2 regions of the Agromyces sp. NPDC058064 genome follow, and region 2 is predicted to be linked to the other one. Evidence: predicted binding sites of a transcription regulator. Region 2 holds the regulator's gene; the other holds the start of a gene.
What was found. Region 2 encodes HspR, which represses chaperone genes until heat shock. Its sites were predicted from a motif close to AAGTTGAGTCNNNNNGACTCAACTT; they were not measured.
Positions count from the first base shown of each region.

Region 1: the regulator HspR is predicted to act here: its motif matches at 10,606-10,630, upstream of ACFVSL_RS02295 (ATP-dependent Clp protease ATP-binding subunit).

Region 1 is NZ_JBHVSE010000001.1:489,142-504,744, forward strand. Features, by position in the region: gene ACFVSL_RS02270 (beta strand repeat-containing protein) at 1-4,471, opposite strand, end outside; gene ACFVSL_RS02275 (YybH family protein) at 4,645-5,040, shown strand; gene ACFVSL_RS02280 (NAD(P)-binding protein) at 5,053-6,435, shown strand; gene ACFVSL_RS02285 (hypothetical protein) at 6,575-7,405, shown strand; gene ACFVSL_RS02290 (hypothetical protein) at 7,500-7,868, shown strand; gene ACFVSL_RS02295 (ATP-dependent Clp protease ATP-binding subunit) at 8,017-10,590, opposite strand; gene ACFVSL_RS02300 (hypothetical protein) at 10,717-11,283, opposite strand; gene ACFVSL_RS02305 (hypothetical protein) at 11,298-12,302, opposite strand; gene ACFVSL_RS02310 (hypothetical protein) at 12,477-12,872, shown strand; gene ACFVSL_RS02315 (MBL fold metallo-hydrolase) at 12,892-13,704, opposite strand; gene ACFVSL_RS02320 (DUF5655 domain-containing protein) at 13,880-14,245, opposite strand; gene ACFVSL_RS02325 (hypothetical protein) at 14,310-14,900, shown strand; gene ACFVSL_RS02330 (DUF4304 domain-containing protein) at 15,047-15,603, shown strand, end outside.
Region 2 is NZ_JBHVSE010000003.1:164,608-180,210, forward strand. Features, by position in the region: gene ACFVSL_RS12445 (DUF1254 domain-containing protein) at 1-698, opposite strand, end outside; gene ACFVSL_RS12450 (SulP family inorganic anion transporter) at 695-2,359, opposite strand; gene ACFVSL_RS12455 (ion channel protein) at 2,385-3,680, opposite strand; gene ACFVSL_RS12460 (mechanosensitive ion channel family protein) at 3,691-4,533, opposite strand; gene ACFVSL_RS12465 (SHOCT domain-containing protein) at 4,791-5,192, shown strand; gene ACFVSL_RS12470 (DUF998 domain-containing protein) at 5,253-6,407, opposite strand; gene ACFVSL_RS12475 (DUF2017 family protein) at 6,454-6,957, opposite strand; gene clpS (ATP-dependent Clp protease adapter ClpS) at 6,954-7,244, opposite strand; gene ACFVSL_RS12485 (class I SAM-dependent methyltransferase) at 7,329-8,492, opposite strand; gene ACFVSL_RS12490 (hypothetical protein) at 8,570-9,253, shown strand; gene ACFVSL_RS12495 (hypothetical protein) at 9,263-9,901, opposite strand; gene ACFVSL_RS12500 (heat shock protein transcriptional repressor HspR) at 9,898-10,320, opposite strand; gene ACFVSL_RS12505 (DnaJ C-terminal domain-containing protein) at 10,324-11,319, opposite strand; gene ACFVSL_RS12510 (nucleotide exchange factor GrpE) at 11,403-12,053, opposite strand; gene dnaK (molecular chaperone DnaK) at 12,056-13,927, opposite strand; gene ACFVSL_RS12520 (GTP pyrophosphokinase family protein) at 14,190-15,353, shown strand; gene ACFVSL_RS12525 (pyridoxamine 5'-phosphate oxidase family protein) at 15,423-15,603, shown strand, end outside.

The sequences.
Region 1 (15,603 bases), on a different contig from region 2:
CTCCGTTGCTCGGCGCGCTCAGCGGGTTGAAGTTGTTCACGTGGTTCTCGACGGCCGGCGTCGCGGTCTGCCCCAGCGCCAGCCCCTCGATGCCGAAGTCGTTCACGGAGGGGTCGGAAGAGGTCTTCGCGAGGTCGATCCCGGGCATGGTCGGCCCGAACACCGAGCTGCCCGCCGTCTTGTTGCCGGCGATCGCCAGGCACAGCTCTGACGCGGTGTCGATCGGCCGCCCCGACTGCGCGAAGATGCCCGAGAAGTCGCCACCGGTCGGCGCACTCACGGTGTTGTTCTTCACCTGCGCCACGACGTCGCCGGCGCCGAGCGCGCGCACCGCCACACCCGACCCGCTCGTCTGGCTCACGGTGTTTTCCAGGACCTGCGCCGTGAGCGAGGCCCCGACGCCGTTGAGCGAGTCGGCGCGCGCCTCGATGCCCGGGCACCCGGCACCGTTGTCCGCCTCGATCACGTTGGCGTTGATCTGCGCCGCCACGTCGGCTGCGCCGCTCGCCGAGACGATGATCGCCCGGCAGTCGACGTGCCGGATCGGGGCGCCGACGCTGGCGCCGTTGCCCGACACCTGGAAGTTGCCCTGCGCGGCGCCGGACACGTCGATGGCCGCGAACGCATCGGGCTGGTGGCCGAACCCTCCTGTGCCGCCGTCCATGCTGTTGGCGTTCACGGCGACGACCTTCGCCAGATCACCCGGTGCGCCGAGCGTCGACGGCACGGCGCCGAAGGTGTTGCCGCCGATCACCTGGATTCCGTTCCCGGCACGGAAGCCCGAGATGGTGTTCGCCACGATGGTCGCCGAGTTGATCGCGGCCGCACCGGTCGAGCTGCCGGTCGCCGACACGACGATGGCCGAGCCGGGCGTGAGCTCGTCACCGGCGTCGGAGATGCGGTTGCCTCCGATCGACGCCGACGAGATGGTGCCGGCCCGGTTCGCGATCGAGATACCGGATGCCTCGTTCAGCTCGAGCACGCTGTTCGTGATCTGGACGGCTCCCGTGAGGTTGGTGAGGTTCGCCGAGTCGAACGCGATGCCATCTTCGCCGTCGGCGTCGCCCGCCCCGGTGATGGTGCCGGAGACGAACGAGAACCCGGCGACACCGGTGCCCACGACACCGTTGCCGGCGCTGTTCTCGATGCGCATGTTGCGGAGCGAGACATCCGCGGTGTTGGTGAGGTCGATCGCATTGCCCGTGGCGGCCGAGATCGTGCCGCCCGAGGCATCCCCGCCCTGTACCGTGCTGCCGGCGCCCGTGACGTGCAGGCCGCCCTCCGTGCCCGTGCCGGCCAGCCTAATGCCCGAGGGGGCCCCGTTCGAGGAGATGCGCTCGAACGTGACGTCGTCGGCCCCGATACCGGTCAGCGCGATCGAGAGCGCAGTACCGGTCGTGCTCGTGAGCCGGTTGCCCGTGCCGGTGACGACGACGGTTCCTGAGAGGGCGACGTCGAGGGGTACCCCGCTCGTCGTCGCGACATCGAGGCCGCCGCCGGTGATCGAGAGACGGTGCCCGCCGGAGGAGGCGAACTTGACGCCGGGATAGACGCCCGTCTCGAGATGCTTCGACGCCCCCGAGAGCACGGTGGCGCCGCCGGTGTTGTTCTCGACGATGACGCCGCCGCCCGCGTCGCTGCCGTCGGTGATCGACCCCGAGAGCGTGACGGTGCCGCCAGTGCGGTTCTGGATGTCGACACTCGTGGTCGCGGGTCCGTCGGTGATCGAGCCGCCGTACGAGATGTCGCCGCTGCCGCCGCGCACCCGGAACGGGGTGAGCCCGCTGGGCCCCGCGGAGAGCTCACCGGCCGCCGCCGAGAACGTGCCCGTGCCGATCTGGTCGATGTTGATGCCGTACACGCTGCTCTTCGTCGACGTCACATTGTCGAACGAGAGCGACGAACCCGCCGACGCGCCGACGTGCACCGCCGGCCCGTTGGTCGCGGAGATGCTCGCGTTCGCGCTCGCCGGCACGGTCACCGGACCGGTCAGGTTGAGGCTGAACCCCGCCTGGCTCGCGTCCTTCGTGCTGATGAAGAGATCGCCGAACGCGACGGCGCCCGTCGTCTGCTGCAGGTTGACGCCGCCGCCGTTCGACACACCGGTGACGAAGACCCGGTCGATCTGGCTGCCTTCGAGGTTGGACAGCCGCGCGAGGAATCCCCACCCGGTCCCCCGGGTCTGGATCTTCACGCTGGCCGCCGGGTCGAACACGACCTTCTCAGTGGAGTCGACGAACACTCCGAAGCCGGCGACGTCGACGTCGAGGTCGCCGATCCGGCTCGTGCCGGTCACGCCCTGCAGCGCCAGCCCGATGCCACCGGAGACGTCGTCGACGATGCGCACGTCGTCGACGGTCACGTCACCGGCCGGATCGCCGACGATGTCGACGACGCCGATGCCGCCGCCCGCGGTGACGGGGTGCACCTCGAGCCCGGCGACGCGGTTGCCGACGCCGAGTCCGACGACGTACGTGCCCGAGTCCATGGTGATCGTCGGCCGCTTCGCCGGGTCGCCGTGGTGCAGGGTGCGGCCGTCGACCACGAGATCGGATGCCTCGCCGATGAGTTGCTGGTCGTCGTCGAGCGCGATCGCGATCGAGTATCCGGTCGTGGTGCCGTCGCCCTTGAAGACGAAGATGTCGTCGCCCGCGCTGCTCGCCGTCGCGGCCTGCGCGATCGTGTCGAACGGCGCGGTGGAGGTGCCGACGTCGCCGTCGGCCGAGTTGTCGACGTACCAGACGCAACCGGTGATGCCGATGATCACCGTGCCGACGTCGGTGAGCGGGGCCACGTCGCCCTGGTCGGTGACGGTGTAGTCGAAGCTGTCGATCCCGATGTCGCATCCGGCCGGCGGCGAGTAGATGATGTCGCCGTCGGCCTCGATCACGACGCTCCCGCCGAACTGAGTCGTGAACGTTCCGGGCACGAGCGCGAGCACCGTGCCGGGGTCGGCGTCGGTGTCGCCGAAGAGCACGCTGCCCGACACCACACGATGCGGGCCGGCGACGGTCGGGGCGCCGTCGGTCGGGTCGTCGATCACGAAGGTCGTGTTGCCGATCGCCGCGTCGCGCCCCTCGAAGGAGTCGTCGTCGGCGATCGGGGCGTCGGCGACGCACGTCACCGCGACCGAGACCTGCGCGTTCGCGCCGCCCGGGGTGAGGGTGTAGCTGAACACGTCGGGCGCATCACCGGGCGGGGTGTTGCAGTACCCCGTGTGGGGCTCGTAGGTGAGCCCGGTGCCGCCGCCCGTGATGACGACCGTGCCGTGCGCGGGCTGCCCGACGCTCGTGATGCTGCGTGGCCCGCCGTCGGCATCGGGGTCGTTCGCCAGCACGTCGATCGCCGTGGCGGAGGCATCCTCGCTGATCGTGACCTCGTCGTCGACGGCGTCGGGCAGGTCGTCGACGCAGGTGACGGTCACCTTCACCGTCGTGGTCGATCCACCGGGTGCGAGCGTGTAGGTGAACTCGTCGGTCGTGGTGCCGGGCGGGTCGTTGCAGTACGCGGGGTCGGGTTCGTAGGTGACGGATGCCTCGTCGCCGGCGATCTCGACCGTGCCGTGTGCGGCGTCGCCGACCTGGTCGATCGAGATCGGTCCGCCGTCGGGGTCGGTGTCGTTGGCGAGCACGTCGATGGTGGTGGGCCCGCTGTCCTCCTCGACCGTCGCGGTGTCGGCGACCGCGGTCGGCGGCACGTCCTCGACGACGTCGGCCACGTGGATCGTGAACACCTCCTCGCGGCTGCCTCCATACCCGTCGGTGCCGCGCACCCGGATCGAGTAGCTCTGCTTCGCCTCGTAGTCGAAGCTCGCGGCGGTCTTCAGGGTCGAGCCGGTGATGGTGAACGAGGCGTTGTCGTCGCTGCCGGCGCCGCTCACGAGCGCGAACGCGGGCGTCGCCGCGGGGTCGCCGTCGACGAGGCCGAGGGTGCCGACGACGGTGCCGGCGGGTTCGTTCTCGAGCACGTCGTCGTTCGAGAGCGTGAGGTCGCTCGGGTTCTGGTTGCCGATCACGTACCGACGCTCACCGCTGAGGCATGCGGTCGACGAGCTCACCCGGCGCAGCACGCCCGAGCTCGGGGCGCAGAAGTACGCGACCTGGCCGGTCGTACTCGGCACGACGAGCATCGTGCCCGCCGGCTTCGTTCCGGTGCACGACTTCGCCGAGGTGAAGCGGCGCACCGATCCCTCGGGTTGGATGCAGAGCGTGGTCGGGCCGGGCCAGATTGCCACCGCCGTCTCCTGCTTCTGCCGGCAGTCGCCCGGGCTCGCGGCCGCGCGCAGCAGGCCGTTCGACTTCTGTGCGCAGGCGTAGCGCAGCTGCGTCTCGCTGTCGACGGCGAAGGCGACCGACGGGGTCGCCAGCGCGAGGATCATCGCGACGACGCTGAACAGCACGAACGCGAGCCGGATCGCCGGGGCGATCGGGTGGGTCGCTTCGGCAGTGCGCGGGTGAGACGCAGTGGACATGGAGCCCTCCTCGGGCGGCACCATCGCCGTCGATCCGCGACCGTCGGGCTCGGCGCGGAACTGACCCAACACTCGACCCGTCGCGCCCGATCCGCCAGCCCCGCGAACGGGGAGCCCACGAACGGGGGTGCCGGGTCGTTGTGCGCGGCGCCCGACCGGAGGATGCTGAGATCATGACCGATCGTGAGGATTTCTTGATTTGGCTGCAGCGCGACTTCGTGCGGGCCGAGCGGGCGATGTTCGACGGCGACGCCGGTCCGCGCCGGGCGATCTGGGCCGAGCAGGAGCCGGTCACCGTGCTCGGAGCCTGGCGCAACGTGTCGAACCACGCCGAGCTCGTCGAGGCGTTCGACGAGCTCTCGACGAGCTTCTCGAACTGCGCCGACTACGAGTTCGACCTGATCTCGTTCGAGGTGCTCGGCAACATGGCCTACACCGTGGGTTACGAACGCGTCGCCGCCTCGATCGACGGCGAGCCGCGCAGCTTCACGCTGCGCGCCACCCAGGTCTATCGCCGCAACGGCGACGGCTGGCGGGTCGTGCACCGTCATGCCGACCGGGTCGGGTAGCCGGGGTCGATCGTGACCACCACGGTGGAGGCCGACTACCTCGTGGTCGGCGCCGGCGCCATGGGCATGGCGTTCACCGACGCCCTCATCGACCACGCCGACGACGTACGGGTCGCGCTCGTCGACCGGCGCCACAGCGTCGGCGGGCACTGGCTCGAGGCCTACCCGTTCGTGCGCCTGCACCAGGCCTCCGCCCTCTACGGCGTGCCCTCGACCCTGCTCGGCGGCGGTCGCGTGCAGCACCGCGGGCCCGAGGCCGGGCTGCAGGAGCGGGCGACGAAGTCGGAGATCTGCGCGTACTTCGAGCGCGTGCTGGCCGACCGCATGCTCGAATCGGGCCGCGTCGAGTTCTTCCCGGGCTGCGAATACCTCGGCGACCATACCTTCGTGTCGCGGGTCTCGGGCGAGCAGTTCAGCGTGCCCGAGCACTGCCGCGTCGTCGACGCGCACTACCTCGCCCCGCGCGTGCCCGCCGAGGTGCCCCCGCCGTTCGAGGTCGACGACGACGCCCGGGTGATCCCGGTCAACGAGCTCGCGCACCTCGAGGAGGCGCCGAACCGGTACGTGATCGCCGGGTCTGGCAAGACCGCGACCGACGCGATCGTGTGGCTGCTCGGCCGCGGCGTCGACGCGGGCGACATCACCTGGGTGCGCCCCCGAGACCCGTGGATGGTGAACCGGGCCGCCCAGCAGCCGCTGCCCGAGGTGTTCCTCGGCATGGTCGCCGACATCATGGAGTCGGCCGACGACTCGGAGTCGCTCGAGCAGCTGTTCCTCCGGTTGGAGGAGGCCGGGGTCATGCTGCGCATCGACCGCTCGGTGATGCCCACCATGGCGAAGGCGCCCACGCTCGGCACGTGGGAGCTCGAACTGCTGCGCACGGTCGACGACGTCGTGCGGCTCGGCCACATCCGGCGGGCGGCGCGGGGGCGGCTCGACTTCGCCGGCGACTCGGTCGCGATCACCGACGACGCCCTCGTCGTGCACTGCGCCGGCTCCGGGCTCATGTACCGGCCGCTCGTGCCGATCTGGTCGCCCGGCGCGATCACGCTCCAGCCGATCCGCGCGGGATTCCCATCGTTCGGCGGCGCGATCGCGGGCTACGTCGAGGCGACCCGCGACGACGACGAGGTCAAGAACCGGCTGGCCCCGCCGTCGCCCTACCCCGACTCGATGGCGGCGTGGGCGCGCATGATCGCCGTCGGCGGCCGCAACGCGGCGGCGTTCGGGGCGGAGCGCGACATCGCCGAGTGGGCCTCGACGGTGGCGACGAACCCGGCCCGCATCCCGCCCGGAACGCCCCGCTCAACGCAGCTCGACTCGGTGCTCGAGCGGCTGAAGGCCCACACGAAGACCGGCACCGCCCGTCTCGAGCAGCTCAGCACCGCCGGCTGAGTCGCCCTCCGGTGGTCGAGGAGCGCCCGACCCCGCCTGGTGGTCGAGTAGCGCCCGACGAAGGAGGACGCGTATCGAGACCCGGCGACCCGGCCTCGAGACCCTTGCCGCATCCCACCCACCGTCCGATACTCAAGACATGCGTCGTCTCGGGGCCCTACCGCCCGAACGTCGCCGGGGGGCGGGGTTCGTGCTCGCCGTGGCCGCGGCGGTCACGGGCCTGTCGGGGTGCGCGCTGCTGCCGGCGGCGATCGACGCCGACGCCCACGCCTTCGCGCGCGGCGAGGTGGCCGAGCTCTCGCGCGGGCTGTACGGCGAGGGATCCGACACCACGATCGAGCACTACGCCCGCGAGGCCGACGAGGCGCTGGCCGAGCACGCCTGGCCGGTGCTCATCGGCTACGAGGCGTACGCCGACGACGAGAGCGAGGCCGCGCCCGTCGGCCGGCTGGAGTTCCGCGTGGTCGTGCCGAGCGAGGGCTACGGCACCGACGATCACGTCGCGTGCTTCTGGTCGGAGTTCGACCTCTACGGCGTCGTGCCAGACCCGACCGCGAGCGACGCCGCGATCGCCCACGACCTCGACTGCCCGCCCGACGCGCAGCCGATCGACCCGCCGGTCGACACCGACCCCGTGCACGTCGTGCCCGACGGCGCCGAGGCGCTCGTCGTCGAGGTGCTCACCGGGGCACCGGCGAACGCGACGGCCGACGACCTCGTCGCCGAGGTGACCGAGCGGATGCCCCGGCCCACCGGCCCCTACGACGTGGCGTTCGAACCCGCCGCGGTCGTCGTCGACGGCGAGATCGGCTTCGCGATGGGCTCGGGCCATTCGTGCCTGCTCGTGAAGCGCACCGCGGCCGGCGTCGAGGTCGTGCACGCCCCGTCGATCCTGCTCGAACCGGGCGAGCTCGGCTGCCGACCCGAGACCGCCCTGCTGCCCGCCGACCAACTCCAGTCGCCGCACTGACGCAGCACTCGCGTCAGGCGATCGGGAGACCGCCACCCGAACTGGGGCGCTGACGCACCTCGTGGCATCGTCGCGGCGGCGACACAATGTGCGCATGGACACGATCCAGACCTCGGACGCCCAGACGGAGCCCGACACGTCTCGCGCACGGACGTCATTGGCGACTGGGATCTTCGCCGCGGCGGTGTATCTCGTGGCGAACCCGCTCATCTACTTGTTGCCGCTGACCGACTGGCTGCCGCCGGGGCCGTCCTCGGGCATGTTCGCGTATCTCACGCTGCCGATGCTGCTCTGCCTCGCATCGGCCGTGCTCGGAGTGGTCGCGATCATCACCGGCAGGGCGGCGCTGCGTCGGCCGACAGCGCGGGCATACGCCGGCGCGGGCATCGCCCTCGGCGTCGCCTCGCTCGCGCAGTCCGTCATCTACCTCGTACTGCTCGTGCTCGACTTCGCCGCTATGTGACCACCCCGCCGGTCGAGTAGCGACCGACGAATGAGCACCATCGGCGGTCACGTAGCGCCCGACGAAAGTGGAAGCGTATCGAGACCCGGTGACCAGGTCTCGATACGCTCCTTCGTCGCTACTCGACCACCGGTGGGCCGAGACGGGGTTACGCCGCGAGCGGCATCACCCCGGCGACGCCCACGACGAACTCCCCGTCGCGCACGTCGACCCGCACCGCTCCCCCGTCGCCCAGCGCACCGCTCACGAACAGGTCGCTGATGCGGTCGTCGATCTCGCGCTGGATGACCCGGCGCAGCGGCCGCGCACCGTACTCGGGCTCGGACCCGCGCTCGGCGAGCAGCGCCACCGCGGCATCGCTCGCCTCGAAGCCGACCTCGCGCGCCGCGAGCCGGTGCTCGGTGGCGCCGAGCATCAGGCGAACGATCTGCGCGAGCTGCGGCTGGTCGAGCTTCTGGAACAGCACGATCTCGTCGATGCGGTTCAGGAACTCGGGCCGCATGGCCTCGCGCACCTTGCCCATGACGCGCTGGCGCACGTCGTCGGCCGACGCGAAGCCCGAGGCATCCGAGCCTGCGACGAAGCCGAGCGCACCCGACCGCGACGCGAGGAACTCGCTGCCGAGGTTCGACGTCATCACGATGACCGTGTTGCGGAAGTCGACCGTGCGGCCCTGGCCGTCGGTGAGGCGTCCGTCGTCGAGCACCTGGAGCAGCAGGTTGAACACGTCGGGGTGCGCCTTCTCGATCTCGTCGAAGAGCACGATCGAGTACGGGTTGCGCCGCACGCGCTCGGTGAGCTGGCCGGCCTCGTCGTAGCCGACGTATCCGGGAGGGGCGCCGACGAGTCGCGAGACGGTGTGGCGTTCGCCGAACTCCGACATGTCGAAGCGAATGACGGATGCCTCGTCGTCGAACAGGCTCGCCGCGAGGGCCCGCGCCAGCTCGGTCTTGCCGACGCCCGTCGGCCCGAGGAAGAGGAACGACCCGACCGGTCGACGCGCGTCGCCCATGCCGGTGCGGCTGCGGCGCACGGCCTTCGCGACGGCGGTGACCGCGTCGTCCTGGCCGATGACGCGCGCGTGCAGTTCGCCCTCGAGGTCGCCGAGGCGCTCGCGCTCGGTCTCGGTGAGGCGGTTCACCGGGATGCCGGTGGCCCGCGAGATCACGCCCGCGATCTCGGCCTCGCCGATGACCGAGGCGTCGGATGCCGCGGCGCGACCCTGCTCGGTCGCCTCGTCGAGCTTCGACTGCACCTTCGACATCTCGTCGCGCAGGCGCGACGCCTCCTCGTAGTGCTCGGCCGCGACGGCCGCGTTCTTCTCCGCTTCGAGCTCGGCGAGGCGCGCCTGCAGCGCGGAGACATCCACCTTCACGCCGAGCTTCAGGCGCAGCCGCGCCCCCGCCTGGTCGATGAGGTCGATCGCCTTGTCGGGCAGCACGCGGTCGCTGAGGTAGCGGTCGCTGAGCTCGACCGCGGCGCGCAGCGCGGCGTCGGTGTAGCTGACGCCGTGGTGCTGCTCGTACGCGGGCTTGAGTCCGTGGAGGATCTGCACGGCGTCCTCGATCGACGGCTCGCCGACGCGCACCGGCTGGAAGCGGCGCTCGAGCGCCGGGTCCTTCTCGATCTTGCGGTACTCGTTGAGCGTGGTCGCACCGACGAGGTGCAGCTCGCCCCGCGCGAGGCGCGGCTTGAGGATGTTGCCCGCGTCCATTCCGCCGTCGCCCGCACCACCGGCGCCGACGACCGTGTGCACCTCGTCGATGAAGACGATGAGCTCGCCCGTATTGGCGGCGATCTCCTCCATCGTCTTGGTGAGGCGCTCCTCGAAGTCGCCGCGGTAGCGGGTGCCGGCGAGCATGCCGGGCATGTCGAGCGCGATGACGCGCTTGCCGAGCAGGGCCTCGGGCACGTTCTCCTCGACGATCGCGCGGGCGAGGCCCTCGACGATCGCCGTCTTGCCGACGCCGGCCTCGCCGACGAGCACGGGGTTGTTCTTCGTGCGGCGCGACAGGATCTCGATGGTCTGCTCGATCTCGTCGGCGCGCCCGATCACCGGGTCGAGCTCGCCGTTCGCGGCCCGCTCGGTGAGGTCCATGCCGAACTTGTCGAGCATCGGCGTCTCGGACTCTGCTTCCGTCGGTCGAGTAGGCGCGCCAGCGCCGTATCGAGACCCGTCTTGGTCCTCGGTCTGTCCCTCGAAGTCCTCACGCATCCCCTGCGTCAGCGCCTCAGCCGTCACCCCAGCCCGAGCCAATACCTGCCCGGCAGGCGCATCCTGCCCCAGCACCAACGCGAAGAACAGGTGCTCCGGATCGATGTACGTCGCACCCGACGACCGCGCCACCTGGTAGCTGTGGAACAGCGCGCGGCTCGCCGACGGCGTGATCGTCGCAGCATTGATGTCGGCGATCTCGGATGCCGCGGGCAGACGCGCCTCGGTCGCGGTGATGATCCGCTCGGGGCTCGCCCCGATGCGGCGGATCGCCTGCTGCACGCTCTCGTCCTCGACGATCACGCGCAGGATGTGCAGGGCGTCGAGCTCGGTCTGCCCGCGCTCGAGGGCGAACCGCCCCGCCTGCTGAAGAATGCTCTGGGTACGCGCGGTAAGGAACCGGCTGAGGTCGATCGACCGCGCCTGTCGCGCCTGCTCACCCGCGAGGTATCGGGCGAGGAACTCGTCGAACGAGCTCGCGCCTGCCTCGTTGAAGTCGTTGGGCACCTGGCCTCCTGGTTGAAGTTGAGTGTGGTTCGCTCAAGTTCAACGCCCAGGAGACGTCTGTATTCCCGTGCAACAGGCCGTGCGCAATGGTCCCTTGCCTCGAAGGGCTAATCTCTCGCGGAGGGCCTACGCTCGCGGCATCCAGTACGTCGCGGCGTACAGCCTGAACACCGACTGCCCCAGGAGAAGGACCTGATAGGAAGTGAGGGCAATAGACACGGCTTCGATCGAGGTTCTGAGCGTGTCAAGATTCCCCGGGAGGTCGATTCCGGTCGCGAACGCACCAAGGGTGGCGGGTATCGCAAGCTGGAGTACCGCTAGACCCGTCGCAAGAATCCCAACTAACACGGTCCAGAAGAGTTGCGTCGTCAGCCGGTAGACGTGCCAACGCTCGTCCGTTTTTGAGAACTTCGGGTCATTCTTCAGGTTGATAGCGCGAGGCCAAAAGAACATTGCCATAGTCACGCTCAGTGCCGTAAACACGGCATTGGCGGCGAGTACTGCGGCACCAGGGTCACCCGTCCCAGCCTCGTCTCCAGCGAGCGAGGCGGACGTTGCGTAGATCCCTCCCACGATCGCTGCGGCGAGCAGCCAAAACAACTGGAGCCATGCGATTCCGGGCTTGGCGATTGCTGGAGGGGCCTCGGAAAAGAACTGCTCTCGAACGATCTGGAGGAGCGATACTCCATTCATCTGTCCCAGCCCTTCTACGTGAGGGTGGACAGTATCTCAGCGCCCACCGACGCGTTGATTGGGAGTCGCTGTTGAGCGTCCTGCAGAAACTCAGCGCAGGCTTCGGCGAACTCGCGGTCGGTGGGCCGATACGCGCTTGTGGCCCCAGCATTCGCACCGAACGGGTAGATGAGCGTGGGTGCGGAATCGTCGACAGCGACCCCGAACGAACGTTGGCGGCCTCCTCTCGTCTTGAACGCGACGGTTGCCGTCCACCCATTGTTCATCGCTTGCCCACCGGTAACCCCCGAATCTTCAACGAGGGGGGCATTCGACAGGAAGCCGAACACGGTCGCACGGTCTGGCCCATCGTTACCAATCAGTCGATTCAACGTAAGGCTGCCGCGCGGCTTCACCACGATTCTCACATCCGCGTGAACTCCATTCACCTCGATCGCTTGCGTCGAAGCTCCGGGTCGCTTTGGCGCGTCGAATCTCAGCTCCTGTACCTGAACTTGGTTCGCCCAGGCAGTAACAGCGGACCACTCCGCAACCGGGCCGAGCTTCACTGTAAGGTCGCCGAATCGGGAACGAATCGCATTCACCAGGTGACCTTGAAGTGTGCTAAACGCGGTGGCCAGACTCGCGCGCTCGTTCAGCCAGTAAGCCTCATGACCATCGGGCGGGTATACAAACATCGAGCGAACGACCGTCTCGTTCGACTCGTCAGCTTCGAATGGGACTTGATTCCCATTTCGCTGATGAAGCGTGCCCGCGATACCCGAACGACCGACACCAAACTCGACCAACGTGAAGTTGGCATATGGGTACAGGGTGCGGACGCGAAGAGTCCTGGAGTCATCATCGTCGCCGTCCAGCGGGACGAGGCTCGGACCCTCGAGTCTGGCCAGCGCACCGTCTATTACTTCACGAAGCGTGCCGCCCGAGCCGTCAACGTCCCCGATTGGCCTTCGTTCGCCCCCGCGCTGGTACCTCGGATGCAGCCAAAGGGCGTAGGGAGCCATCGTGTACGTCGCCAATTCATTGGTTCCTTTCGTTATCTCTGACGATATGGGGCAATCCGGCAGCAGCCTCTGGCGACACGACCCCAAATTGGGGGTGGTGCGGTACTCCTACTTTGTCTCCTCTACGCGCCATTGACGCACCCCGCCCACCGGCGTAGACCTGAGGCAGCCCGAGAAGGAGGTGCCGTCATGGCGAAGGATCTCTTGGTCACCCTCGAGGATCAGCCCGGCGAGGGGGCCCGACTCGGCGAAGCGCTCGGCAATGCAGGCGTCAACATCGAGGGCCTCTGCGCGCTCATGGAGGGCGGGCGGGGCGCCGTCCACATCCTCGTCGAAGACGTCGCGGGCGCCAGGGCCGCGCTCGAGAAGGCCGGTATCGCGGTCGATGCCGAGACCGACGTCATCGTCAGTCCGGCGCTGCCCGAGCCCGACCTGGACACGCCAGGCGTGTTCGGTGGGATGGCTCGCGCCCTCGCCGAGGCGGGAATCAACATCTCGCTCGTCTACGTGGCATCCCGAAACCGGGTCGTGCTCGCGACGGATGACAACCAGCAGGCCACACGGCTGCTGCAGTCGATGATGTAGCGACGGGCAAAAGCCCCGATCAGACCTCGACCGCGATCCCGTCGACGAGCCAGACGGCGCGGTCGTGCACCGACGCCGCCGACGCATCGAGCGCATCCCGCAGCCCCTGCTCGCCGTCGACGAAGTGCGACCAGCCGTCGTAGTGCGCGAACGTCGCGACGCGCGGCGCGGCGATGCCGACGAGCTCGACGGCCTGACGACCGGTCATCGTGAACCGCAGCGGTCCCGTCGCGCCGAAGCGCACCCCGCCGACGTTGGCGAGCATCACGTCGATCGGCAGCTCCTCGGCGGCCCGGCGCAGCGGGGCGAAGAGCACCGTGTCGCCGGTGATCCAGATCGCGATCAGTTCTTCGCCCTGTCGACGCACGGCGAACCCGATGACGTCGCCGACGATGGGGCGCGTCAGGGGCGGCCCGTGCCGGCACGGCGTCGCGGTGATCACGAGCGTCGGCAGGCCGGGGCGCGGGCCGGGCAGCGTGACCGTCTCTCCCGCTTCGAGCCCGTGCAGCCGCTCGGCGGACACCGCGCCACCGGGCCCGCCCGTCGCGAGGCGGCGGGCGCCGCTCGCCGTGGTGACGACGGCGCCGACCGCGGGCAGCATCGCGCGGCCCGCGTCGTCGAGGTTGTCGGCGTGGTGGTCGTGGCTGACGAGGGCGACGTCGATCGGTCCGAGCTCGTCGACCCCGACCGCCGGGTCGGCCGTCTTCGTCGATCCGGTGCCCCAGCCGAACGAGTACTGCCGACCCGCAGGGTCGAACGTGGGGTCGACGAGCAGGCGCCATCCGTCGAGCTCGACGAGCACGGTCGGGCCGCCGATGCGCGTCAGCCTCATGCAGCCACATCCTTCATGCCGCCACGCCCCCTCATGCCCGAAGCCGGTGATTCCGCGATGGCAAACACCGTAGTGGAGCGCTCTCATCGGCCGCTAGACCGAGCTGATGCGGCGGTGTGCGGGCCCAGCTCGACACTCGGAGCGGGGCTCGCGCGAGGCATCCCCTTCGCCGGATTCAGCGGGCGTGCTGCCACGCCTGCTTCGCCCAGCCGATCAGCTCGCGGTCGACGTCCTTGACCAGCCGAAGCTCGACGTGATGCATCCATGTCGCTGTCGTCGGATGCGCGATCTCCTTGAACCGCTCCGATTCCAGCCGGTGCGGCAGCGCGATCGACACCACCACGGGCACGCCTGAGGCGAGGTACTGCTTCGGCGCCCAGGCGTAGGCGAACCCGCGTCGGGCGCGCAGCGCGACCTGGCTCTTCGAGACGCGCACCGACACCCCGTCGAGACGCACCAACGGTCGGGCGAACGCACGATAGATCGCGCGCGCCTTCTCGTCATGGGCGAAGAACTGCTCGCCCTCGACCGGCTCGCTCATGACGACCACGATATGACCCGCTGCCACCGGCCGCCGCACAGGCGTCGCCTCGTAGGCTGGGAGCGTGCCCCGACTCCACGCAGAACCCGATCGCACCAAGTGGGTGCCCGTCACCGACTCCCTCGGTTTCCGCGGCCGCCGCGCCCGCAAGCAGGCGATCGGCATGCTCCTGTCGCAGGCGAAGGGGCCGAACGCCGAGCCCGCGAAGCGCGGCGGCGGCTTCAGCGCCTGGGCGATGAGTCAGGCCGTGCCGTTCCTGATGCGCAAGGCGGCGGGGCGCGTGCTCGTCTGGGTCTGGAAGGCGGAGCCCGACCTGCTCGTCGTGATGGCCCAGGTGCAGACGGCGACCCCCGACATCCGCATCGCGCGGGCCTCGATGCCGATCGAATACGACGACACCGAAGAGTTCCGCGGCACCTACCTCGGCATGGGCGAGAAGCTCGTCATGCCGCTGCCGCCGGCCGGCCGGCCGCCGTTCGCCACCTACACGTGGGATCTCGGCACGCACCTCGTGACCGTCACGGCCGTCTGCAGCGACCGCGAGCGATTCGGCACCGTCATCGGTGCGATCGATGACCTCGCCCGAGACATCCGCATCGTCGACGACCTCACCGTCGGCGAATCGGCGCCCGTGCTGCGTATCGACCCCGCCTGACGCTGGGTCCTCCACGGCGGCCGGGCTGACTTCTGGCCCGTCCCGCCGCCGCCGCATGCCACTTTCGTCCTGGATGCCGGTCCCGCTAGCTTTGCGAGAGGTCCGCGCGTGGCCCGTTGCCGAGCTTGGGAAAGGAGCACCTGATCGTGACCCTGCAGGCAGTGCTCAAGGCTGAACTCCGAGATCAGCTCGGGCCCGCAGCCCGGAGGCACGGCTACCGCGGTTCGGCACCGACGTGGCGGAAGTCGAACGCGAAAGGCGACTGGGTCGTGGTCAACGTTCAGTCCTCGTCGTGGAACACCGCTGAGAGCATCAGGTGCACGGTCAACATCGCGGCCGTGCCGGAGCCGTGGCTGCGTTGGACGCGGCACCGGCTCGGCGCTCGCGCACCGAAATCCGTCTCTGACGCGCATGGGCTCTACCGCGAACGTCTCCGTCCAACCGGTGCGCCCGCTGGACTCGATGTCTGGTGGGAAGCCGAGGATGCGCCCACCACTTCCGCGATGGTGGCCGACATGACCTCTCGGCTCGAACGGGTGGGGTGGCCACTGCTCGACTCCCTATTGTCCCGCGACGGCATGCGCGGGCGGCTGGCCGACGGCGATCTCGGCTTCTCCAAGCGGTCGACCCTTCCTTCGCTCTTCGAAAGCGCAGAAGCACTCCTCCTCATGGATCAGGGTCCGAGTGAGGAACTCGACGAACG
Region 2 (15,603 bases):
AAGTCGTTCGAGTGCACGCTGTTGAACTTCGCGCCCGCGATGTTCACGAACGTCGTCTCGCGCGGGGCCGCGGCCTCGGCGAGCGGGTAGATCCGCGACTGCTTCATCGCGGGCACGCCCCCGAGCGCACGCAGCACGACCCAGTTCGTGTACGTCGGCGACTCGTACGTGAAGTAGCCGTCGGGCCGCTCGCCGTCGTAGCCCGGCGGAAGGAAGAGGTACTTGCCCCCGGCGCCCTTGTCGGGCCCGGCGATGCCCATGTCGGCGACGTAGCGGAACCAGAAGTCGTCGACGACGCAGAGCGACTGCGGCGGCGCCTCGATCACCGTCGACCCCCAGGCCTTGAGGTCGAGGAAGGTCGTGCCGTACGTCGTCTCGGTGTTCGGCGTCAGGAAGATGCTGCCCGAGTCGGCCCGCGGGTCGGTGAATCCGACCGTGCCGGGCTCGGTGATGCCGGCGGCTCGCAGCCCCCGGCGCATGGCGACGAGCGACGCCCCGGGAATCGTGTTGAGGTACGCCTCGGCCGCCCGCATGAGGTCGAGCGCGTCGTAGATCTTGTCGACGGATGCCTCGCGCGGAACGCCGTCGAAGAGCTCGAGCCGCCCGAACGGCGTGTCGATCTCGTCGGGCGTGCTCACCCGCCTGATCGCCTCGGCGAGCTCGTCGGCGCTCATGCTGGTGGCCTGGTGGTCGGTCATGCATCCCCCTTCATCGGTACCAGCGCCGCGAGGGCGGCGCGGTTCGTCTCGTAGACGTCGTGGTCGCCGAGCAGGTCGAGCTTGTCGAGCCGGCGCCGCGCGTCGGCGCGCACCCTGCTGAACGACAGCTCGATCTGCTCGCGCTCGAGCCAGGTGAGCAGCGCCTCGAAGCTCTCGGCGCCCGTGACGTCGACGTCGGTCACCGCCTCCATGTCGATGACGACGTGGCGGACCGGGCCGTTGCCCGCGGCGGTCGCACGCCGGACCGCCTTCTTCACGGCGTCGTCGAAGACCGAGCCGTTGGCGAAGAACAGCGGAGCCGCGAGTCGCACGACGATGACGCCGGGCGCGGTGACCTCGCCCTTCGGCGCCTCGTCGAGGAGCGAGTCGCGGGGCTCCCCGCTCGATTCGAGCACGTCGATGGCCGGGTTGGCGGCGCGCTTGGCGAGGTTGATGAGCGCCAGCACGAACGCGACGAGGATGCCGGGGATCGAGCCGATGAACAGCGTGACCAGGAAGCAGACGGCGCCGACCCCGAACTCGAAGCGGTCGGCCCGCCAGAGCTGGGCGAACTCCTTGACGCCGAGGAGCGGCAGGATCGCGACGCCCACGATCGCGCCGATCGCCGGCGAGGGGATGTCGGCCAGCAGCGCCGTGCCGAACAGCAGGAGCAGCAGGGTGCCGACCGCGAGCACGAGCGAGGGCAGCTGGGTGCGCGAGCCCGCCTGGTCCATCGCCGCGGTGCGCGACGTCGACGATCCGACCGCGAAGCTGCCCGAGGCGCCGGCCGCGATGTTGCCGAGCCCGAAGGCGAAGAGATCGCGGTTGGGACTCGTCGCGTACCCGCGCTTCTCGCCGTAGGAGCGCGACACCAGCAGCCCCTCGGCGGTGGTCACGAGCGTGAGCGCCATGGCCGACGGGATGAGCGCGAGCCACATCGTCCAGTCGATGATCGGCCAGGTGATCGCCGGCGGCCCTGCGGGCACCTCGCCGAGCACCGAGACGCCGAGGTCGTCGAGGTGCAGGAGCACGACCGCGAGGGTCGCCACGACGAGCACGACGAGCGCCCACGGCACCGCCTTGAGGTAGCGCTTGCCGAGCAGCAGCACCGCGACGGCGAGCACCGAGATCGTCAGCGAGACGGGGTTCGTCGTGCCGAGGCCGGTGACGAGGCCCGTGACCTTGTCGACGAACTCGCCGCCGGAGTCGATCTTGACGCCGAGCATCTTGGCGATCTGGCTCACGAGGATGTCGAGGGCGAGGCCGCCGACGAAGCCGACGAGGATCGGCTTCGAGAGGAAGTTCGCGAGGAACCCGAGCTTGAAGACCGCGAGCAGCAGGAACATGACGCCGCAGAGGATCGCCTGCGCGAGCGCGAGCGTCGCGTAGTCGGCGCTGCCGGCTGCGGCGAGCCCGCCGATCGAGCTCGCCACGAGCGCCGCGGCCGCCGCGTCGGGCGAGGCCACGAGCTGGCGGCTGGAGACGGCGAGCGCGTACACGATCGTCGGCACGATGAGCGCGTAGAGGCCGGCGGTCGGCGGCAGCCCCGCGATCTGCGCGTACCCGATGTTCAACGGGATCGCGATCGCGAGCAGGGTGACCCCCGCCGTGAGCTCGCGGACGAGATTGCGTCGGCTCAGTCCGGCCAGCGGCTTCTGCATCGGGCTCCTTCTCGACTCCATGGGACTACTGACGGGGCGACTCGGCGGGGGCGGGCGGGGTCGGGGCAGGAGCCTCGGGCGCCTCGAGCTCGAGCGCGGGCGCCTTGGTGACGATCAGCCACACCGGCACGATGATGAGGCACAGCAGCGGCAGCACGAGCGGGTCGCCGACGAGGATCGCCGCGACGAACAGCGCCATCCAGCCGTCCCGGGTGCCGACGAGCACCGTGCCGAGCACGCCCGAGGCGATCGCGAGCGACAGCGGCACGTCGGGGAAGAGCCCGTGGCCGACGAGTCCGATGGCGACGCCGACGAACACGATCGGGAAGATGCGCCCGCCCCTGAACCCCGCGCTGGCCGCGACGAGCAGGGCGATGAGCTTCACGACCGCGAACATCGCGAGTTGCGGCACGGTGTACGCACCGGGGTCGGAGATGAGCTCGCCCGTCTCCTCGAGGCCCTTGAACATCGTGATCGGGCCGCCGATCGCCCCGAGGACGCCGAGCACCAGACCGCCCAGCGTGGTGAACACGATCGGGTACTTGAGTGCGTGGAAGGCGCGATGCACGTACGGGAACGCCCAGGCGATCGCGATCGCCGCCACCGCGGCGACCGCCGCGATCAGGAACCCAGAGAGGAGGTCGAACCCGTCGACCTCCTTCATCGGTTCGACGTCGAACGCCAACGTCGGCGCGCCGAGGACGTGCATCGTGATCGCGCCCGCGCCCGCCGAGGCGAGCGGCAGGAACATGCGGTCCCAGAGCGAGCCGCCCGCCTTCACCGCGGCGACCATGCCGGTGAGCACCAGCGCGGCGCCGACGGGGGTGCCGAACAGCGCGCCGAGCGTGCCTGCGGCGGAGAGCAGCACGACGAGCCTCGGCGGAACGACGTTCGACAGGCGCGCGAGGGCCGCGACGGCGAGCGCGCCGTTGATCGCCATGATCGGGTTCTCGGGGCCGAGGCTCACGCCGCCGGCGAGGCCGATCACCACCGCGATGAGCAGGCTCGGCAGCACGGCGATCGGGGGCGGCGGCCCCTCGAGCCCGCCGATCGCGGAGTCGGGCCCGGCGTGCCCCGGCATGAACTGCGCGACGAGGCCGACCGCGGCCCCGACGAGGGTCATCATCAGGATGATCCACCACGGCGTCGAGCCGGTCGCGCCGACGAGCGCCGGAAGCTCGGTCCACAGCTGGTCCTGGAGCCACCCGGCGCCGACGTCGAGCAGCCACAGCACGAGCGCGGAGACCGCGCCGATCACGATCGCGGGAATGGAGAGGAGCGCGAGCTGCTTGACCGTCGGCGCGGCGGTGGGGTCGATCATCCGTGCTTCCTCAGAGTTCCATCGGCGGGGTGAGCGGGGCGGGCGGCAGGTCGCTCGTCACGACCGCGCGTACGCCGCGAGCGGCGAGCGCCGACGCGACCGAGTCGACCACCGCATCGGTCACGGCGACGCCGTGCTGGGGGTGATGCCAGTAGCGCACCCGGTACACGGCGCGTCCGGCGCCGAGGGTGATGGGCCGCAGCTGCACGCTCTCGTGACGGTGCACTCCCTTCGCCTCCTCGACGGCCTCGACGACGAGCGCTCGCACGGGGTCGGGAGCGGAGGCGTTCTCGGCGCCCGTGCCGGGCTCTCCCGGGTGCTCGATGCGGACCTCGATCTCGCTCCGCCTCGCGCCGTGCGCCGAGTTGTTGACGAATCGCTCCCCCAGGAGCTCCGAGTTGGGCACGTGCACCGTGCGTCCGTCGACCGTGCGGATGACGACCGAGCGCCCGTTGAGCTCGGTGACCGTGCCGACGAAGCCGCCGCTCTCGATCTCGTCGCCGACCGCGACCGGATGGCGGGTCTGCAGCACGACGCTCGCGGCGAAGTTGTCGGCGATCCCGCGCAGCACGAGCACGAGCACGACCCCGACGACGAGCGCGATCGCGAGCACCGGCTGCATCGAGGCGCCGAGGAAGCTCAGCGAGATGCCGATGCCGATGAGCCAGATGCCGTAGACGACGATGCGCTCCGCGAGGCGCTGCACGCCGACGGTGAGGTTGGGGACCCTGGCCAGCGCGGCTCGCACGCCTTTGCGGGCGAGCGAGGCCAGGAGCCAGGTCGCGAGCAGGGTCGCGACGATGCCTGCGATGCTCCAGCCGTTCAGCTCGAGCGACGCCCACACATCCCCCATGCGCACCTCCCCACGGCGAGGCTACCGCGACGCGGGGCGCCGGTGCGAGCGACCCGCGCGCCACGATTCCGCGCCACGCCGCGGGTCGTCACGTGCGGCAATCCCTGTGCTCGGGCCCGTGGTCACGCTAGTGTCGTGCTCAGGACGGTCACGGTCGGGGGGTACGACGTGAGTTCCTTCTCGCCCAACCCCTCTGAACGCGGGGCGTCTCGGCGTCGCAATCGGCGTCGCCCCCTCGTATCGAAGAAAGGCTCTTGATGAGCATCTGGGAGAATTTCTGGGACCTGATCTGGTGGTTCCTCTGGGCGTTCGCGTTCATCGCCTACCTGTTCGCACTCTTCGCGATCATCGGCGACCTGTTCCGCGACCAGAAGCTGAACGGCTGGTGGAAGGCGGTGTGGATCATCTTCCTGATCTTCGTGCCGTTCCTCACCGCGCTGATCTACCTGATCGCCCGCGGCAAGGGCATGGCCGAGCGCTCGGCTCGTGACGCGCGCGCCGCGCAGGCCGCGACCGACCAGTACATCCGCCAGACGGCCGGCACCTCGGCGAGCCCCTCCGACGAGATCGCCAAGGCCAAGGCACTCCTCGACTCGGGCTCGATCAACCAGCAGGAGTACGAGGCGCTCAAGGCGAAGGCGCTCTCGCACACCGCCTGATCCCTCGCAACGAACGAAGGGCCGGATGCCAGTGGCATCCGGCCCTTCGTCGTCGTCGCGCTACTCGGCGGGCGCCGACGGCGCGAGCGCCGCGGCGTCGGCCTCGGCCGCGCCCGACGCGCTCGCGGTGCGGAGGAACACGATGATCCAGCTGAAGATGAGGCAGGCGGCGACGAGCTCGACCGCGGTGAGATTGTAGTAGCCGGTCGCGAAGAAGATCGCGACGACGATGATGACGAGCACGTAGAGGTACCCGAGTCCGACGAACACCTTCGGCACGCTGCGGATGAACCACGGCAGCCCGATCACGATCACGGCGAAGCAGACCGCCATGCCGGTCGCGACGGTGTTGTGCACGGCGAAGAACTCGTCGACCGGGAAGATGCCGACGCACGCGAGGAAGATGCCGATCAGCACGAGTCCGACGCGCACGATGTCGCGGCCCCGCTTGTCGGGCGGAGTGCCGACCGGCAGGGTCGCCGTCGCGTAGCGCGCGACGATCGTGACGATCGCGCCGGCCACGATCAGGGTGACGTTGAACGCCATGGCCGAGATGTCGTTGGTCATGCCGAGCGCCGAGAGGTTCTCCTTCCACCAGTGCGGGTCGCTCGCCGAGAGCATGCTCGTGAGCGCGCCGACGACGAGGAACACGGCGAGCACGAGCGAGAGCAGCATCGGGGTCATCCGCGCCGAGGAGAGGAAGGCGACGTAGCCGGTGAGCGCGATCGCGACGGCGGCGAGCGCGATCGCCGGCAGCGTGAACACGACGGCGTCGCGGAAGCTCTGCTCGAGGACGGTCGACAGGGCCACCCAGCCGAGCAGTGCGATGACGGCGTGCGCGATCGCGAGGGCGGCGACGTCGAACCAGTGCAGTCGTGCGCCCGGCACCGACAGGCCCTGGCCGATCTCGCGACGCAGCGCGGCGTTCTCGGTGCGCCGGGCGAGCACGCGGCCGAGCACGAACGCGATCACCGCCGTCACGGCCGCGGCGATCGAGACGAACTCGCCGATCGACCCCGCGCCCGAGATGGGGAGGTCGCGCCCCCAGAACGCGATTCCGCTGACGATCCCGCCGACCACGAAGAACGCCGCACCGACGAGCAGCGCCGCCGATTCGAGCGACTCGACGTTCTGCGCGGAATGTCGCAGCGCCGCACCGACGGCGGCGGGGCGGTGCTCGGCGGGCGATGGGGCCTTGGTCGGGGTCTGAGTCACGCTGGTGCTCCGATCTCTCTGTCGGGCACCACTCTAGGGCTGGGGCTCACCCATCTGTGGGATCCAGCACCTCGAGCATCGAGCCCTGCACGAAACCCGCCCACTCGTACGCCGCACGGAGGTAGTCGTCCCTCGTCTCGGAGTCGACGTCGGGCTCGTCGTCGTCGGTGTCGTCGACGCCGACCCGCTCGGCGAGGATGAGCCGCAGGTCGGTGAGGAAGGTGAGCCAGCCCCACGCCTCGGACTGGTCGAGCTCGATCTCGACGAGCCCGCTCTCGGTCTGCGCGGCGGTCGCGTCGCGCACCCGCTGCGCGGCCTGCCGCTTGCCGTCGACGAGGCTCTCGCGGGTGTAGCGCGCGTACTCGGCTGAGGCCTCGGCGTCGTCGGGGTACGCGCTGGGCAGCAGCCGCCCGAGCGCGGGGTCGTCGGGCTCGCCGAGCAGCAGCACGGAGTCGACCTGGTCGGCGAGCTCGGAGAGGAGCATCGCCTCCTCGGTCTCGAGCACCAGCCGTACCCCCTCGCCGCCGCCCCCGCGGCCCGCGACGATCACCCGTCGCCCCTCACGACCGTCGCCTGCAGCCCGTAGCCGTGCATCGCCTGCACGTGCCGCTCCATCGCCTCGCGGTAGCCCGACGCGACGACCGCGCGCCCCTCGTGGTGGACGAGCAGCATGAGCCGCTCCGCCTCGTCGCGCGGATACCCGAAGTAGCTGCGGAAGACGTAGCTGACGTAGCTCATCAGGTTGATCGGGTCGTCCCACACGACGGCGCGCCACGGCACCTCTGCTGCACCTTGGGCGGCGAGGTCGAGGTCGAGCTCTTCGAGTGTCGCGGTCACCACTCCAGCCTGACACGTTTCTCGCCGAGCGAGTAGCGAAGCGTCTCGAGACCGCGGATGCCGGGCGCCGGGACGCGCCCCGCGCTACGCGACCGGCGCGGCGCGGCGCGAAGCGGTGATCGTGAACTTGGCGTTGCGCGCGATCTGCCGGGTCGGTCCGACCGTGCGTTCGAGCAGGGGCCGGTAGCGCAGGTGCGAGTTCCAGACGCACCAGAGCTCGCCACCGGGGGCGAGCACGCGGCCGGCGTCCGCGAAGAGGTGCGCGGCGATGCCCGTCGAGATCGCCGCCTCGCTGTGGAACGGCGGGTTCAGCACGATGAGCCGTTCGCTCGCGTCGGCGAAGCCCTCGAGCCCGTCGGCCTGCGTCACCTCGACGCGCGCGGCGACCCCATTCGCCTCGGCGGTGAGCCGGGCCGAGGCCGCCGCGGAGGCCGAGCGATCGGTGGCGGCGACGACGAGGCCCGGCCGCGTGCGGGCGAGCCGTGCCGCCACGACGCCGGTGCCACAGGCGAGATCGATCGCGTGCGCGGCATCCGGAACCGCGTCGCCGAGGTGCTCGAGCAGGAACCGCGTGCCGATGTCGATGCCGGTGCCCGCGAACACGCCGCCGTGCGCGACGACCTCGAGGCCCTCGGCCCCGTGGCGTTCCCGGCGCGGCCACGCGGGGGCCGACGTCCGCGCCGCGGGCCTGGCCTCCGAGGCGATGAGCACGCGCGACTTCTGGCGGGCGAGGCTCACGTCGACCCGGCCGAAGGAGCGGCCGAGCACCTCGTTCATCGCGAGGGTCATGTGCTTCAGCCGCCCGCCGGCGACGATCACGACATCGGATGCCGCGTGGCGGGCGACGAGCGCGGCCAGCTCGTCGAGCCGGTCGAGCGACCGCGGGAGCCGCACCAGCACGAGCCGCGCGCCGGCGACGAGCTCGGGGCCGAGCGGCAGCGAGGCGACCGCCTCGCCGAGCGCGAGCCGCTCGGCGTTGAGGTGGAGGGCGCGCTCGCCCGTCACGAGGTCCTGATGCACGCGGATCGGCCGCGCCGGGGTGGCGCCGAACGCGTCGGCCGCGGCGAGCGCGATCGCCCCGTACGCGTCGTCGAGGACGACGACGTCGTCGGGCGCGAGCGGCGGTGCGATCGCGGCGCCGCGCTCGGCGGCCTCGTCGATCAGCAGCCGATCGGCGGCGTCGGAGGCCTCGAGTCCCGGTCCTTCGACGTCGGGGTACCGCCGGAGGGCGCCGAGGTCGAAGGGCATGCACCAAGGGTACGCGGCGGGGCGCGCCCCGATTCCTGGGTGCGGCCCACGGCTCGGTTTGCTACCCTCGGCTCCGCATGCGGCGAGATCGGCACGGGGGCGACACTCGCGGCGGGCGTCGCGTCCGCCGCCCGTTCGGCGTACTCGCCGCGTTCGCGGTCTTCGGCCTCACCGCCACGGTCGCCGTCGCCCCGCTCACGAACCTCGAGACGATCCGCACCGCTGCGGCCGAGGGCCTCGCCCGCGACTCGGTCGCCGCCGCAGCGCAGCGCGTCAGCGTGGCACCGGGCACCGAGTCGACGGCGCTGTCGACCGAGTCGTACGTGGCCTCCACCGGCCCCGAGACGCTCATCGCGGGCGGCACCAACGTCGACTGGGCCAAGCTCGTCATCGTCGAGGGCGGGTGGCCGCTCACCGACGAGAACGTCACGTTCATGATGCGCTGGATGCGCCAGGAGAACGGCGCCGACAACTGGTGGAACCGCAACAACCCGCTGAACAACGGGCAGGGTTCGGGCGGCGGATCGGGACTCGGGAGCTACCCCACGCTCGTGGAGGCGGCCTATTACGCGGCCGAGAACCTCCGCTCCGGCCGCTATCCCGAGGTCGACGCCGCACTCGCCCGGGGCGACTCCGCCGAGGCGACCGCGCAGGCGATCTGGGCCTCGCCGTGGGCGTCGAGCCACTACGGCTACGGCACGCACTGGAGCTCGCGCCCGTACGAGGTCATCGAGGCGCCGGCCTCGGCGTGGGGTCGCTAGCGGCCCGACTCAGCCGGCGTACGGCGGTGCCGACGCCCTGCCCGCGAAGACCCGGCCGAAGAGCCACCACACGAGCCAGCCGAGGCCGACGGTGACGGCCAGTGCGCACAGCACGAAGACCGTGAGCGGGGCGGGATCTCCGCCGAAGAAGACGACACCGGTTCCGCCTTCGACGACCGCGGCGACGACGAAGGTCAGCACGAAGTAGACGGCGCCGTTCACGAACAGCTGGACGAGCAGTCCGATGCCGGCGGACGACCAGGTCACCGCGTGCGGGGCGGGATGGCCCCGGCGCCGCAGCGCGACGACGCTGCCGGCGATGCCGGCGGCGAAGGCGACGACGCCGAGCAGCACGGGGACGATGACGAGCCAGGGCTGCGCGGCGACCGCGCCGCCGCCGACGAGCGTGGTGAGGAACCCGACGATCGCGGCCCCGCCGAGCCCTCCTGCGACGAGGCCGACCACGACGAACACCGCGAGCACCACGACGAAGACGAGCGCGGGCAGCACGCCGATCGAGAAGCCGAGGGTCACGAGCGGCAGCGCCCAGGCTCCGACCGGCCCGGCCGATCGCACGGGCGCGCCGGGGCCCGACGGCGTCGCCGTGCCCGCCGCGACCGCCGAAGGTGCCGGCGGGACGCCGGTCATCCGCGCTCCAGCGGCCGCCAGACGACCACCGCGTTCTCGCGGCGCACCCGGGTGCCCGCCTTGAGGCTGATCACCTCGCCCGCCGAGCCGGCCGCGAAGACGCGCCGCCCGGGGCGGTTCAGCATCTCGTCGGCGAGCGCGCCCTCGAGCTCGCGCACTCGCGCGCGCAGGGTCGCGACCTCCTCCTCGAGCCCGAGCACCCGGCGGATGCCCTCGAGGCTCACGCCCTCGCTCGAGAGCTGCGCGATCTCGCGCAGCTGGACGACGTCGTGCATCGAGTAGCGCCGCGACTTGCCCGCCGTGCGGGTGGGCGAGACGAGACCGAGGCGGTCGTACTGCCGCAGCGTCTGCGGGTGCATGCCGGCGAGCTCGGCCGCGACGGAGATCACGAAGAGCGGGCTCCTCTCGTGCACCTCCATCACCTAGCCCTTCGCCCTGGCGAGCAGCTCGTCGCGCGGGTTCTCGTCGGGCAGTGCTGCGGCGAGCGCCTCGACGGCCGCCTGCGCGTCCTTCGAGAGGTGCGACGGCACCGCGATCTGGACCACGGCGAGCAGGTCGCCGGTGCCCTTCTTCGTCTCGACGCCGCGGCCCTTCACGCGCAGCACGCGTCCACTCGGCGTGCCGGGCGCGACGCGGAGCTTCACGGGGTCGCCGCCGAGCGTCGGCACCTGGATGGTCGCACCGAGCGCGGCCTCGGCGAAGGTCACCGGCACGGTGACGCGGAGGTTCAGGCCGTCGCGCTCGAAGACGGGGTGCTTGCGCACGTTGACGGTGAGGATGAGGTCGCCCGCCTCACCGCCGTCGGGCGAGGGGTGGCCCTTGCCGCGCAGCCGGATCTTCTGCCCGTCGGAGACGCCGGCGGGGATGCGCACCGTGATCGGCTTGCCCTCGGCCGTCTGCAGGGTGACCTGGTCGCCCTTGGTCGCGGTGATGAAGTCGAGCGTCGTCGTCGCGGTGACGTCGCGACCGGGAGTGGGGCCGCCGAACCCGCGGTAGCCGCCCGTCGACTGGCCGAACCGGCCGCCGCCGAAGAGCCCGCCGAGCAGGTCGTCGTAGTCGCCGCCCTGCTGGAAGGTGTACGACTGGCTGCGGCCGGCGCCGCCCTGGCCGAACATGCCGCCGAAGACGTCGTCGAATCCGCCGGCGCCGCCCGCACCGCCGGGCGCGGTGAATCGCGCGCCCGAGCCCATCGCCCGGATCGCGTCGTACTCCTTGCGCTGCTCGGGATCGGCGAGCACGGAGTGCGCCTCGCTGATCTCCTTGAACTTCGCCTCGGCGGCGGCGTCGCCGGCGTTGGAGTCGGGGTGGTACTTGCGCGCGAGCTTGCGGTAGACCTTCTTCAGCTCCGCGTCGCTCACGTCCTTGGAGACGCCGAGCACCTGGTAGAAGTCCTTGTCGAACCAGTCCTGACTGGCCATCGGCACCTCCTCTCTCTGAGTCTGTCTGAAACGGGTCCGGTGGTCGAGCAGCACGTCGCGCTACTCGACCACCGGGTGGTCGGCTACGCCGACGGGGTCGTGACGACGACCTTCGCCGCGCGGAGCTGCACGCCGCCCAGCGTGTAGCCGGTCTCGACGACGTCGGCGACGGTGTCGACCTCGACGTCGGCGCTCGGCTGCTGGAAGATCGCCTCGTGACGCTGCGGGTCGAACGGCTCGCCCACCTCGCCGAAGGCCGTGAGTCCGAGCTTCTCGACGGCGCCTCGGAGCTTCGCGGCGATCGTCGCGAAGGCGGAGTCGCCCTCGAGGTCGCCGTGCTTCTCGGCCCGGTCGAGGTCGTCGAGCACCGGCAGCAGCACGGCGACGGCCGCACCGACCGCACGCTCGCGCTCGACCTCGCGGTTCGCCTCGGTGCGCTTGCGGTAGTTCGCGTACTCGGCGGTGACCCGCTTGAGGTCGGCGAGGTGCTCCTCGCTCGGGTCCTGGACCTCGGCGTTCGCCGCGTTCAGGATGTCGTCGACCGTGAGCTCGGCCTCGTCGTCGAACGAGTCGGATGCCTCCGCGCCCGTGCCGTTCGAACCGCCCGCCTCGGGGGCGCCCTCCTCGGGCGCCCCGTCGGCGGCCGGCTGCCGAACCTCACCGGTCTCGGGGTCGATGCGACGCTTGTCGCGGATCACCGGCTCCTCGTGGTTCTGGTTCTGCTCGTCGGTCATGATTACTTCTTCTCGTCCTCGTCGTCCACGACCTCGGCGTCGACCACGTCCTCGTCGGACGCGGCGTCACCGGCCTGGCCGGTCGCCGAGGCGTCCTCGCCGGCCGCGGCGGAGGCATCCGCCTGCGACTGGGCGTAGATCGCCTCGCCGAGCTTGGTCTGCGACTGCGAGAGCTTCTCGAACGCGGTCTTGACAGCGTCGTCGTCGTCGCCCGCGAGCGCCGACTTCAGCGCGTCGACGTCGCCCTGCACCTCGTCCTTGACGTCGGCGGGGAGCTTGTCCTCGTTGTCCTTGATGAGCTTCTCGACCGAGTAGGCGAGCTGCTCGGCGGAGTTGCGGGTCTCGGCGGACTCGCGACGCGCCTTGTCTTCTGCGGCGTGCTCCTCGGCCTCGCGCACCATGCGGTCGATGTCGTCCTTCGGGAGGCTCGAGCCGCCCGAGATCGTCATCGACTGCTCCTTGCCGGTGCCCTTGTCCTTCGCGGACACGTGCACGATGCCGTTGGCGTCGATGTCGAAGGTGACCTCGATCTGCGGGATGCCCCGGGGCGCGGGCGCGATGCCGGTCAGCTCGAAGGTGCCGAGCGCCTTGTTGTCGCGCGTGAAGTCGCGCTCGCCCTGGAAGACCTGGATCGCGACCGACGGCTGGTTGTCGTCGGCGGTCGTGAAGGTCTCCGAGCGCTTGGTCGGGATGGCCGTGTTGCGCTCGATGAGCTTCGTCATGATGCCGCCCTTGGTCTCGATGCCGAGGCTGAGGGGGGTGACGTCGATGAGCAGCACGTCCTTGCGCTCGCCCTTGAGGACGCCCGCCTGGAGGGCCGCGCCGACGGCGACGACCTCATCGGGGTTGACGCCCTTGTTGGGCTCCTGGCCGGTCTCCTTCTTGACGAGCTCGGAGACCGCGGGCATGCGGGTCGAGCCGCCGACGAGCACGACGTGCGCGATGTCGGAGAGCTTGACGCCGGCCTCGCGGATGACGTCTTCGAAGGGCTTCTTCGTGCGGTCGAGCAGGTCGCTCGTCATGTTCTCGAACTCGGCGCGGGTAAGCGTCTCGTCGAGGTTCGCCGGGCCGTTCTCGGTGAGCGAGAGGTAGGGCAGCTGGATGGAGGTCTTCAGGTTCGAGGACAGCTCCTTCTTGGCCTGCTCGGCGGCCTCCTTGAGGCGCTGCTTCGCGATCTTGTCGTTCGCGACGTCGACGCCGGTCGAGTCCTTGAACTTCTTGATGAGCCAGTCGACGATGCGCTGGTCCCAGTCGTCGCCGCCGAGGCGGTTGTCGCCGGCGGTCGCGCGGACCTGGATGGTCGAGAAGTCGTCGTCCTTGCCCACCTCGAGGAGGGAGACGTCGAAGGTGCCGCCACCGAGGTCGAAGACGAGGATGAGCTCGTCCTCCTTGCCCTTGTCGAGGCCGTACGCGAGCGCGGCGGCGGTGGGCTCGTTGATGATGCGGAGCACGTTGAGACCCGCGATCTCACCGGCCTCCTTGGTGGCCTGGCGCTCGGCGTCGTTGAAGTACGCGGGCACGGTGATGACCGCGTCGGTGACGGTGTCGCCGAGGTACTGCTCGGCGTCGCGCTTGAGCTTCTGCAGGATGCGGGCCGAGATCTCCTGCGGCGTGTACTTCTTGCCGTCGATCTCGTCGGTCTTCCAGTCGGTGCCCATGTGGCGCTTGACCGAGGCGATGGTGCGGTCGACGTTGGTGACGGCCTGGCGCTTCGCGGTCTCGCCGACGAGCACCTCGCCGTCCTTGGTGAATGCGACCACCGACGGGGTGGTGCGGAAGCCCTCGGCGTTCGCGATGACGACGGGCTCGCCGCCCTCGAGGACCGAGACGACCGAGTTGGTGGTTCCGAGGTCGATTCCTACTGCACGTGACATGTGTTTCTCTCCTTCTGCTGTTCCGGTGGTCGAGTAGCGCGCGACGACGTCGCATGCGTATCGAGACCCCGGATGGTTCAGCGGTCGGTTCGGCCTTCCTGGCCCGCAACCGAAGTCAGATGCGTCAAGACTTGAGCCTTGACGACTCAAGCCTCGCAGCGCCGAATGAACGTGTCAAGTCGAGCCGGTGAAACTTGAGCGTACTTGACTCAACTCACGGCTGCCGCTCAGTATTCCGCCCCGAGGCAGTAGCCTGCCGGACATGGATGCGCGCGAGCAGGACGAGCAGCTCGTCGCCGCCGAGCTCGCCAGGTACGACCGCGAGCTGCGGCGGTACCGCAAGCTGCGCAGCCGGATCGAGGCCGACTTCGCACGCCGCATCGAGGCCGCCGGGTTCCGCTACTTCCAGGTCACGGCGAGGGTGAAGTCGCGGGAGTCGTTCGAGCGCAAGGTGCGCCGTGCGCCCGACCGGGAGGTCCGCGACATCCTCGGCGTGCGCATCATCGCCCACTTCGAGGGCGACCTGCCCGGCATGGAGCAGGTCGTGCGCGAGGCGCTCATCGTCGACGACGACTCCTGGATCGACAAGTCGGCGCTGCTCCCGCTCGACGCCTTCGGCTATCGCTCGGTGCAGTTCGTCGGCCTGCTGCCCGACGGGCAGCAGGCGCCGGGCGACGACGCCGAGCCGACCGGGACCCAGCTCGAGGTGCAGCTGCGCACCGCGCTCTCCGACACCTGGTCGGAGCTCGAACACGACTTCCGCTACAAGTCGGCCCGCCAGCTCCCGCGCGAGGTCGACCGGCTGTTCGCCCTCTCGGCGGCGCTGCTCGAGCAGGCCGACGACAACCTCGACCTCATCCGCCGCCAGGTGGAGGAGGCCCGCACCGCCGCGCCGACGGGCGACGGCGGCGGCGAGCGCGGCTACATCGGCCGATTCATCCAGTACGACGGCGACTCCCGCTCGCTCGACCAGATCATCACCGCGGCGCTCGACGTGCCGTTCGGCGCCGTGACCGGCACGGGTCGCGAACTCCGCAGCGTCGTCAGGGCCGCGGGCTGGCTGCAGTACGACGCACTCGCCGAGGGCTTCGCCGAGTACTCGGAGCTCGGGCGGCGGCTCGCGATCGCCTGCGCGAGCAGCACCCACGACATCCTGCTCACCGACGCGGAGCCGCAACGACCCCCGCGCTCGTTCCGCGGCATCGGCGTCTACTGGACGGCGATGGCCGCGGCCCTCGTCGCCGGCGCCTCGCTGCGCGAGAGCCGGGTGCCCGACGGTCGGCTGGCCGAGTACGGCGTCGTCGCGAGGCACCTCTTCGAGCATCCGGATGCCTCCGCCCTCGCGACCCGCAGCCGCTACGAGCAGGCGGCCGCACCGGTCGGCACGCTCGACGACGCGTCGTTCGCGCCCATCGTCCTCGACTGAGCCGGGCGTCTCGGCGCCGAGCCGCGCCTCGCCCTTCCCGGCGCCCGGCGAAGCGAGGAGAATCGAGCCATGAACGACACCGAAGAGGGACGCACGCCGACACGATCGCTCTCCGAGGCCGACTGCTGGGAGCGACTCTCGCGCGCGCCGTACGGGCGCATCGCGATGGCCGCCGGCGGGGAGGTCGACATCTTCCCGGTGAACCACGTCGTCGACGCGAGCGGCGCGAACGGGCCGGTCATCGTCTTCC